2 regions of the Streptomyces sp. Rer75 genome follow, and region 1 is predicted to be linked to the other one. Evidence: riboswitches for the same ligand, from Rfam matches in the RefSeq annotation. Region 1 holds a riboswitch; the other holds the start of a gene.

Region 1 (5,331 bases):
CAGCGCGCGGCGAACCCGGCCGGGTCCTCGTCGTACGCCAGCCTCCGGCGCACCACCTCGACCCGCTCCTCGGTGTCCCGCGACGCCGTGACCTCGACGGTGAGCCCGAAGCGGTCCAGCAGCTGCGGCCGCAGCTCGCCCTCCTCCGGGTTCATGGTGCCCACCAGCAGGAAGCGCGCGGCGTGCCGTACGGAGACGCCCTCGCGCTCCACATAGGAGGCGCCCATGGCGGCCGCGTCGAGCAGCAGGTCGATCAGGTGGTCGTGCAGCAGGTTGACCTCGTCGACGTACAGCACCCCGCGGTGCGCGTCCGCGAGCAGCCCCGGCTCGAACGCCTTGACCCCGTCCGACAGCGCCCGCTCGATGTCCAGCGACCCGACGAGGCGGTCCTCGGACGCGCCGACCGGCAGCTCCACCATCCGCGCGGGGCGCGCGTCCCCTGGGGCGGTCTCGTGCGGCCCGTCGGGGCAGCCCGGGTCGGGCGCGGCCGGATCGCACGAGAAGCGGCAGCCGGGGACGACGTCGACCGGCGGCAGCAGTGTGGACAGCGCGCGCACGGCCGTCGACTTGGCCGTGCCCTTCTCGCCGCGCACCAGCACCCCGCCCACGGCGGGCGAGACGGCGTTGAGGAGCAGGGCGAGCCGCATGTCGTCCATTCCGACGACCGCGGTGAACGGGTAGGCAGCGGTGGTCATGCTTCGGTACCTCCTACGGTGCGTGCGCGGTCGGTGCGTGTGGGCTCGCGTCGTGTGCTCAAGCCATTCCTCCCGGCGCCCCGGGCGGCACGAAGGGCAGTTCGTCCGGTACGCCGCCCTCGATGAGCCTCAGCAGCGCGTCCGTGTCCGCGTGCTCCTCGATCAGATCGCCCAGCCGGTCCAACTGCTCCTCGCGCAGCTCCCCGAAGCGGGTGTCAGGCGCGGGCACGAACGCCCGGCCCGCCGCCTCCGCGACCCGCCGCAGGAAGGCGCGGCGGAAGCCGTCGCTCTCCAGCGAGCCGTGCCAGTGCGTGCCCCACACCGGGCCCACCCGGCAGCCGTCCAGGAAGGGTTCGTCGCCCCCGTGGAGCAGTTCGGCGACGCCGTGGTGGATCTCGTAGCCCACCACCCGTTCGCCCAGCGCCTCGCCCACCGGCCGGGCCAGGGTCTTGTCGGCCGCGAAGCGGACCCGTACGGGCAGCAGTCCGAGGCCCTCGACCGTCCCGGCCTTCGACTCGACCTCGTCCTCGATTGCGTAGCCCAGCGCCTGGAAGCCGCCGCAGATCCCGAGCACCGGCCGCCCCTCCGCGGCCCGCCGCGCGATCGCGTCGGCGAGACCGCGCTCGCGCAGCCACTCCAGCGCCTTCACGGTGCCCCGGGTGCCCGGCAGCACCACCAGATCGGCGTCGGCCAGCTCCTCCGGGCGGTCCACGAAGCGCACGATCACGCCCGGCTCGGCGGCCAGCGCGTCCACGTCGGTGAAGTTGGACATCAGCGGTACGGCGGCCACCGCGACCCGCAGCACGTCCGCGCCGTGCGGCGGTGCGACGACGCTCTCGCGCACCGTGCCGCGCAGCGAGACGCGCAGCCCGTCCTCCTCGTCGATGCCGAGGCCGTGCGCGTACGGCAGCACACCGACGGTCGGCCGTCCGGTGAGGTCGCGCAGCATGTCCAGCCCGGGTTCCAGCAGGCTCACATCGCCGCGGAACTTGTTCACCACATAGGCGGCGATGTGCCGCTGGTCCTCGCGGGACAGCAGCGCGGTCGTGCCGAAGAAGGACGCGAAGACGCCGCCGCGGTCGATGTCCCCGACCACGACGACCGGCAGCCCCGCGGCCCGGGCAAGACCGAGGTTGACGATGTCGGTGCGGCGCAGATTGATCTCGGCCGGGCTGCCCGCGCCCTCGCAGATCACCGCGTCATGCGTGCGCCGCAGCTCGCTCAGGCACTCGGTGACGGTCTCCAGCAGCCCTTCGCGCCGCCGCTCCGAGTGCAGCCTTTCCTCGGGGGACGACCCCCCAGACCCCCCGTAATACCCGCGCGCGCTCATCTCGCCCACCGGCTTGCCGAGCAGCACCACCTGGCTGCTGCGGTCGCTGCCCGGCTTCAGCAGGACCGGGTTCATCAGGGCGCTCGGTTCGACGCGCGCGGCGGCGGCCTGCATCGCCTGGGCCCGCCCGATCTCGGCGCCGTCCCGGGTGACGAAGGAGTTGAGCGACATGTTCTGCGCCTTGAACGGGGCGACCCGGAGCCCTTTGCGCGCCAGCCAGCGGCATATGCCCGCCGTGACGACGCTCTTCCCGGCGTCCGAGGTCGTTCCCGCGATGAGCAGTCCGCCCCCCAGGGTCATCGATTCACCCTTTCCTGATCGGCTCCGGAGCCCCGACCGGCTCCGGAACGAGCCACGACGGTGGTGAGCAGAGCGAGCGCCGACACCCGCCGCGAGAGGAGGATCGCCCGCGGAATGTCGGCCGCCGTCACGGGACGGCCGCCCGGGTTCAGCACCGGGCGGTGCTCGACCCGGCCCGCGTACGCCAGCGTGCCGCCCAGCCGGACCCCCAGCGCGCCCGCGAACGCCGCCTCCACCGGGCCCGCGTTGGGGCTCGGGTGGCGTCCGCCGTCGTCGCGCCAGGCGCGCCACGCGCCGCGCGGATCGGGCCCGGCGAGGGCGGCCAGGGCGGCGGTGAGCCGGGCGCCGGGCCAGCCCGCGACGTCGTCCAGCCGGGCCGCGGCCCAGCCGAACCGGCTGTAGCGGGCCGACTTGTGGCCCACCATGGCGTCCAGGGTGTTGACGGCGCGGAAGCCGACGAGCCCCGGCACCCCGGCCACGGCCCCCCACACGAGCGCGCCCACGACCGCGTCCGAGGTGTTCTCGGCCACCGACTCGACGACCGCCCGCGCGATCTGCTGTGCGTCCAGCGCCTGCGGATCGCGTCCGCACAGATGCGGCAGCCGCTCCCGCGCGGCGTCGACGTCCCCGGCGGCCAGCGCGTCACCGATGACCCGGGCCTCCCGCACCAGCGAGGTGCCGCCCAGTACGGCCCAGGTGGTGGCGGCGGTCAGCGCGGCATCGGCCGTCCGGCGTCGGCCCGCGAAGCCGCGTACGGTACGCGCCAGCAGCGCGGCACCGGCGGCCGCGCCGCCCGCGCACAGCGCGGTGTGCAGGGCCCCGGAACCGCGGTGATCGCGCCACAGCCGCCGCTCGACGGCCGCGGCGGCCCGCCCGAACGCGGCCACCGGATGGCCGCGGCGCGGATCGCCCGCGGCGAGGTCGCCGAGGAAGCCGAGTGCGGCGCCGCACGCGTACGAGGCGTGGTCGGCACGCATCCTTCAGACCGCCGTCATGCCTCTGCGGCGAGGACCGCCGCCGAGCATGCGGACAGGAGGAGCTGACGGCGTGGCAGTGCCGGGCATGGCGGTATGTCCTCACTCAGGGTCCGCGCCCTGGCTCGACGTGACCGGCGGTGAGAGTCTCCTGGCTCCCGGATCCGCGGCTCTCCCGGTCTTCCAGCCCTCCTGGCGTACGGACGGCCGTGACCCCTTGCGGTGAGGGGAGAGCGCTCCCCGGTGACAGTGGCGGGACCGCGCCGGATTCTCACCGGCTTCCTCTCCTGCCGCCGTTTGGCTCGGGAAGTCCACCATGGGGCGCGAATGGCCGTCAACTCGCATTTGACCTGCGATGCCAGAGTGTGCCGAGATCCACAGGCGCCCGCGCGGGAACGACCGCGGGGCGGTGGGCGCCGAACAGCGCCCACCGCCCCGCGGCTTGAGTGGCCTCCGTTGGTTTCAGGCCACGATCAGATAGATGCCGTACGCCACGACCGCGGCGCACAGCGCGAAACAGGCGTACGCGCCGGTGCGCGCAACCGCGGAAGCGCCGCCCGCGGCGGCCTGGGGCTGCGGCTGAGCCGTACGGGAGGTGCCGATGATGCCCAGGGTGAAGACCCCTACGACGCCGACCGTCACCGCGAGGCTGACGCCGAAGACCTGGCCGAGGGCCGCCCAGTCGATGTGCATTGCGTGTGCTCCCTGTCAGCTGGTGGAACCGGTTCCCGCGGTGGCGGGGGTCGGGGCGGATTCGGACGAGGCGTCCTCGGCGGACGTCGAGCCCGAGGCGTTCGAGGCGTCTGCGGCATCCGTGCCATCGGTGCCATCGGCAGCGGATGCGGTCTTTCCGGCGGGCGGCGGGGCGACCGACCGCACGGCGGCGGTGACGACACCGACCGGCTCGGCGGACTCCGCACCCAGCTCGTTGACGTTGCTGGCGTCCACCGGCTTGCGGCGCGACAGCATCCAGATGACGCCGCAGCCCAGCACCGCGAGGACGGCGACCGCGGTGATGCCCCCGTTGCCCTGGCCGGCCAGCAGCGCCGCACCGGCGGCCACCAGACCGGCGGCCGGGAGGGTCAGCGCCCACGCGGCGACCATGCGGCCCGCGGTCGACCAGCGCACCACACCGCCCTTGCGGCCGACGCCCGCACCCATGACGGCGCCCGAGCAGACCTGCGTGGTGGACAGCGCGAAGCCGATGTGGGACGAGGCCAGGATGACGGTCGCGGCGCCGGTCTGGGCGGCGAAGCCCTGCGGCGGCTGGATGTCGGTGATGCCCTTGCCCATGGTGCGGATGATGCGCCAGCCGCCCAGGTAGGTGCCGAGCGCGATGGCGAGACCCGCGGAGACGATCACCCACATGGGCGGGTCGGAGTCGGGGGCGATGACGCCGCCGGTGACCAGCGCGAGGGTGATGACGCCCATCGTCTTCTGGGCGTCGTTGGTGCCGTGGGCCAGGGAGACCAGCGCGGCCGAGGCGATCTGACCGGCGCGGTAGCCCTTCGCGGTGTCCTCCGCGGCCCGGTTGTTGGCCAGCCGGTAGGTGAGCCGGGTGGCGGCCACCGTGGCGATGCCCGCCACGACCGGCGCGGCCACGGCCGGGATGAGGACCTTCATGACGATCGCGTCGCCGTTGACCCCGTCCATGCCGACGGAGACCACGGTGGCGCCGATGAGGCCGCCGAAGAGGGCGTGCGATGAGCTGGACGGGAGACCGGCCAGCCAGGTCACCAGGTTCCAGAGGATCGCGCCGACGAGCCCCGCGAAGATCACTTCGGGCTGGATGCCGGAGCCCTCGTCGATGATTCCGCCGGAGATGGTCTTGGCGACCTCCACGGAGAGGAAGGCGCCGACGAGGTTGAGGACTGCCGACATCGCCACCGCGACCCGGGGACCGAGCGCTCCGGTGGAGATGGTGGTGGCCATGGCGTTGGCCGTGTCGTGGAAGCCGTTCGTGAAGTCGAACACCAAGGCCGTGACGATCACGATCCCGATGAGAAGCGTGATGTGTTCCATACACCCGGTC
Region 2 (5,331 bases), 4.0 Mb from region 1:
CCTCGCCCCAGCCGAAGTCCATCTCGCGCAGATCCTCGACCACTTCGGGGACCAGGGACAGCGCGGCGGCGGCCGGTTCGGCGGTGTGCCGCGCCCGGCTCAGCGGGGAGCAGGCCACCGCGTCGATCTGACGGCCCCGCGCCCAGTGGGCGAGGGCCCGCGCCTGCCGGTGGCCGCGCTCGGTCAGCGCGATGTCCGAGGTTCCGGCGTACCGGTTCTCCGCGTGCCACACGGTCTCCCCGTGGCGTACGAGCAGCAGTCGGGCGGTCATCCGGGTTCTCCCCTGCGTCAACCATGGCCTGAGCCATTGCCTGATCACGTCTCTGGTGTTAAATCTATCATCGCTCATGTGATGGAGCGCCGAGGTTCCGGAGGGAAGCAGGGCATGCGCATGATCATCGGAGTGGATGTCGGCACTTCCGTCACCAAGGCCGTGGCCTTCGGCCGCGACGGGGTCGCGCGCGCCTCCGCGGCCCGCCCCAGCCGACTGGACCGCCTGCCCGGCGGCCGGGTCGAACAGGACCTGGAGGACGTGCTGCGCACGGTCGCCGAGGTGGTGCGCGAGGTGGCCGCGGCGCTCCCCGGCCCGCCCGCCGCGCTCGCCCTCACCGGCCAGGGCGACGGGCTGTGGCTGCGCGACGAGGCGGGCCGGGCGGTGCGCCCGCCGATCTCCTGGCTGGACGGCCGGGGCGGCGAGACCATCGCCCGCTGGCGCGCCGACGGCACGCTCAAAGCCCTCCACGCGCTCACCGGCTCCGGGCTGTTCCCGGGCTGCCACGCCCCGCTGCTGCACTGGCTGGCCGAGCACGAGCCGGAGGCGCTGGAGCGGGCGGCGGTCGCGGGCTACTGCGTGGACGCGGTGGCCCAGCGGCTGACCGGCGCCATCACCGTGGACGCCTCCGACGCGTCCCTGCCGTTCCTCGACGTCACCACCCGCACCTATGTGCCGGACGCCCTGGAGCGCTGCGGACTGTCCGGCCACGCCCGGCTGCTGCCGGGCCCCGCCGCGCCCGGCACCGTCCTCGCGCTGGACGACGAGGGGGCCCGGCTGACCGGGCTGCCGCCCGGCCTGCCCGTCGTCTCCGGTCCGTACGACCTTCCGGCGTGCGCCATCGGCAGCGGGGTGCGGGACGTGGGCGACGGGCTGCTCATCGTCGGCACCACGCTGGCCTGCCAGGTGCTCACCGACCGCGCGGCGGTGGACGCTTCGGCCGATCCGGCCGGAATGTGGCTGTGCACCCCCGACCCGGAGCGCTGGCTGCGCGCGATGCCCGCGATGGTCGGCACGGCCGCCCTGGAGTGGGTGCTCGATCTCACAGGGACGACCACCGCCGAGCTGGACGCCCTGCTCGACGGGAGTCCGCCGGGGGCGAACGGGGTGACCGCGCTGCCCTTCCTGTCCGGCGCCGGGGAGCGCGCCCCGTTCGTGGAGCCCGCCGCCCAGGGGCGGTTGGACGGTCTCACCCTCGCCACCACCCGCGCCGACACCGTACGGGCCGTGTGCGAGGCCATCGCCTACGCGGCCCGCCACTGCCTGGAGGCGGCCGGGCTCTCGGGACGGCTCGCGCTGTGCGGCGGAGGGGTGCGTTCCGCCTCCTGGACGGAGATTTTCGCGAACGTCATCGGCCGTCCGGTGGTCATTCCGGACGAGCCGGAGGTCGGCGCGCGGGGCGCGGTCGCGGTCGCGTGGCGGTCGCTCGGCGACCCCGTGGACGCGTCCCGGTGGCGCTCCGCGTCCCGTACGGTCGAGCCGCGGAGCGAGCTTCGCGGCGCGTACGAGGACGGCTACGCGGGCTACCGCGACCGCCTCGCCCGTGCCCTGGACGAATGGCGGACGAGCGGTCCGGGAAGCTAGTTTTCCCTGGGATTCCGGCGCGGCCAAGGCCCGACGTGACTAGCACATCTATACGAATCCGCCCAGCTGACGACACAACATCTGGGGGCGCGTGCGCAGCACGACACAAGATGTATGCTCGTCTCCGCTGTCGCCGCAGGGGAATCCGGTGGGAATCCGGAACTGTCCCGCAACGGTGTACGTGTGCGCTTTTGCGTACCCGTGAGTCCGATGACCTGCCGACGGCCGTCTGCATACGTCCGGGCCTCGCGGGTTGGGCCGATGGACGCTGCGTGGTGTGCCGTAGAGCGGAATCGGCATGCCCGTAAGCGGCCATCGCGCACTGCCCTCGTCAGGCCCCCAGCCGAGCGAGGGAGAACACTTCAGTGACCATCGCGCCCGCCGACCCGGTTTCAGAGGCAGCGGAAACTCCGGCAGCGGCCGACGCGCCCGGGACCGCCCTGCTGCGGACCCTCACCGGGCTCACCGCCGATCTGCCCGCCACCGACCCCGGCAAGGTCGCGGCCGCCGCCCTGCGCGGCCGCCATCCCGGTTCGGACGAGGCGGAGTTGCGCTCCCTGGCGACCGAGGCGGCGGCCGGACTCATCGGCGAGGAGCCGGAGTACTCCAAGCTCGCCGCGCGGCTGCTGACCCGCGCGATCGCCGACGAGGCGGCCGGGCAGGGCGCGGACTCCTTCTCCGCGTCCGTCGCCGTGGGCCACCGCGAGGGCCTGATCGCCGACTCCACCGCCGAGTTCGTGACCGCCCACGCCGCCCGGCTGGACGCGCTGGTCGACCAGGCACTGGCCGACGGCGCCGACGACCGCTTCGGCTACTTCGGGCTGCGCACCCTGCACAGTCGCTATCTGCTCCGCCACCCGATCACCCGTCAGGTGATCGAGACCCCGCAGCACTTCCTGCTGCGGGTGGCCTGCGGGCTCGCCGAGGACCTGACCGAGCGGGCGCTGGACGACGTCGCCGAGCTGTACCGGATGACCAGCACGCTGTCGTACCTGCCCAGCTCCCCCACGCTGTTCAACTCCGGCACCCGGCACCCGCAGATGTCCTCCTGCTATCTGCTGGACTCGCCGCTGGACGAGCTGGACTCGATCTACAACCGCTACCACCAGGTGGCGCGCCTCTCGAAGCACGCGGGCGGCATCGGGCTGTCGTACTCCCGCATCCGCGCCCGCGGTTCGCTGATCCGCGGCACCAACGGGCACTCCAACGGCATCGTGCCGTTCCTGCGCACGCTCGACGCCTCGGTGGCGGCCGTCAACCAGGGCGGCCGGCGCAAGGGCGCGGCCTGCGTCTACCTGGAGACCTGGCACGCGGACATCGAGGAGTTCCTGGAGCTGCGGGACAACACGGGCGAAGAGGCCCGCCGCACCCACAACCTCAACATCGCGCACTGGATCCCGGACGAGTTCATGCGCCGGGTCGAGGCGGACGGCGACTGGTCGCTGTTCTCGCCCGTGGACGCGCCCGAACTGGTCGACCTGTGGGGCGAGGAGTTCGACGCCGCGTACCGGAAGGCCGAGGCCGAGGGGCGGGCGCTCAAGCAGGTCCCGGCGCGCCAGCTGTACTCCCGGATGATGCGCACCCTCGCGCAGACCGGCAACGGCTGGATGACGTTCAAGGACGCCGCCAACCGCACCGCCAACCAGACCGCCGAGCCGGGCCGGGTCGTCCACTCCTCCAACCTGTGCACCGAGATCCTGGAGGTCACCGACGACAGCGAGACCGCCGTCTGCAACCTCGGCTCGGTCAACCTGGCCGCGCACCTGGGTGAGGACGGCGAGATGGACTGGGAGCGGCTGGACCGCACCGTCCGCACCGCCGTGACCTTCCTCGACCGCGTGGTGGACATCAACTTCTACCCCACGGAAGAGGCCGGGGCCTCCAACTCCCGCTGGCGTCCTGTGGGGCTCGGCCTGATGGGCCTCCAGGACGTCTTCTTCCGGCTGCGGCTGCCGTTCGACTCGCCCGAGGCGCAGGCGCTCTCCACCCGGATCTCCGAGCGCATCATGCTCGCCGCGTACGAGGCGTCCTGCGACCTCGCCGAGCGCCACGGCCCGCACCCGGCCTGGGCCGAGACCCGCACCGCGCGCGGCGTGCTCCACCCGGACCACTACACCGGCGCGCAGGCCGCCTGGCCCGAGCGCTGGGAGGCGCTGCGCACCCGGATGGCGACGACCGGGATGCGGAACTCGCTGCTGCTGGCGATCGCGCCGACCGCCACCATCGCCTCCATCGCGGGCGTGTACGAGTGCATCGAGCCGCAGGTCTCCAACCTCTTCAAGCGCGAAACCCTCAGCGGTGAGTTCCTCCAGGTCAACTCCTACCTGGTGAACGACCTGAAGAAGCTGGGCGTGTGGGACGCCCAGACCCGTGACGCGCTGCGCGAGGCCAACGGCTCGGTCCAGGACCTCTCCTGGGTTCCCCAGGACGTACGCGACCTGTACCGCACCGCGTGGGAGATCCCGCAGCGCGCCCTGATCGACATGGCGGCGGCCCGCACCCCGTACCTCGACCAGAGCCAGTCGCTGAACCTCTTCATGGCGGCGCCGACCATCGGCAAGCTCAGCTCGATGTACGCGTACGCCTGGAAGCGCGGCATCAAGACCACCTACTACCTGCGCTCCCGCCCGGCGACCCGGATCGCCCAGAGCGCCCGCGGTGGCGCCGCCACGGCCACCGTCCCCGTCCCCACCCAGCAGACGCCCGCCGAGGCCGACGCGGTCGCCTGCTCCCTGGAAAACCCCGAGTCCTGCGAGGCCTGCCAGTAATGCCCACCGCATCCGAGATGACCACCGCGAACACCGCGACGGACCACGTCAAGAACCTCCTCGACCCGGGATTCGAGCTGACCCTGCGGCCGATGCGGTACCCGCAGTTCTACGACCGCTACCGGGACGCGATCAAGAACACCTGGACCGTGGAAGAGGTCGACCTCCACTCGGACGTCGCCGACCTCGCCAAGCTCTCCCCGGGTGAGCAGCACCTCATCGGCCGCCTGGTCGCCTTCTTCGCCACCGGCGACTCGATCGTCGCCAATAACCTGGTGCTGACGCTCTACAAGCACATCAACTCCCCCGAGGCGCGGCTGTACCTGTCGCGGCAGCTCTTCGAGGAGGCCGTGCACGTCCAGTTCTATCTGACCCTGCTGGACACCTACCTCCCCGACCCGGACGACCGCGCCGCGGCCTTCGCGGCGGTCGAGAACATCCCCTCCATCCGGGAGAAGGCGGAATTCTGCTTCCGCTGGATGGACTCGGTGGAGAAGATCGACCGCCTGGAGAGCAAGGCCGACCGCCGCCGCTTCCTGCTCAACCTGATCTGCTTCGCGGCCTGCATCGAGGGCCTCTTCTTCTACGGCGCCTTCGCCTACGTCTACTGGTTCCGCTCCCGCGGCCTCCTGCACGGCCTCGCGACCGGCACCAACTGGGTGTTCCGCGACGAGTCCATGCACATGGAGTTCGCCTTCTCCGTCGTGG

What was found. A riboswitch is a leader RNA that binds a small molecule or an ion and turns the genes downstream of it on or off. The one in region 1 is predicted to bind cobalamin.
Region 2: it holds a riboswitch for cobalamin, as region 1 does, so the genes downstream of both, HYQ63_RS28205 (ribonucleoside-diphosphate reductase subunit alpha) here and HYQ63_RS10415 (cobalamin biosynthesis protein) in region 1, are expected to answer to the same signal.

Annotation. Positions count from the first base shown of each region.
Region 1 covers NZ_CP058693.1:2,525,723-2,531,053, reverse strand. The annotation lists gene HYQ63_RS10425 (putative cobaltochelatase) at 1-695, opposite strand, end outside; gene HYQ63_RS10420 (cobyric acid synthase) at 754-2,325, opposite strand; gene HYQ63_RS10415 (cobalamin biosynthesis protein) at 2,322-3,302, opposite strand; cobalamin riboswitch at 3,444-3,585, opposite strand; gene HYQ63_RS10410 (hypothetical protein) at 3,762-3,992, opposite strand; gene HYQ63_RS10405 (inorganic phosphate transporter) at 4,008-5,321, opposite strand.
Region 2 covers NZ_CP058693.1:6,492,396-6,497,726, reverse strand. The annotation lists gene HYQ63_RS28215 (histidine phosphatase family protein) at 1-271, opposite strand, end outside; gene HYQ63_RS28210 (FGGY-family carbohydrate kinase) at 386-1,855, shown strand; cobalamin riboswitch at 1,953-2,093, shown strand; gene HYQ63_RS28205 (ribonucleoside-diphosphate reductase subunit alpha) at 2,221-4,623, shown strand; gene HYQ63_RS28200 (ribonucleotide-diphosphate reductase subunit beta) at 4,641-5,331, shown strand, end outside.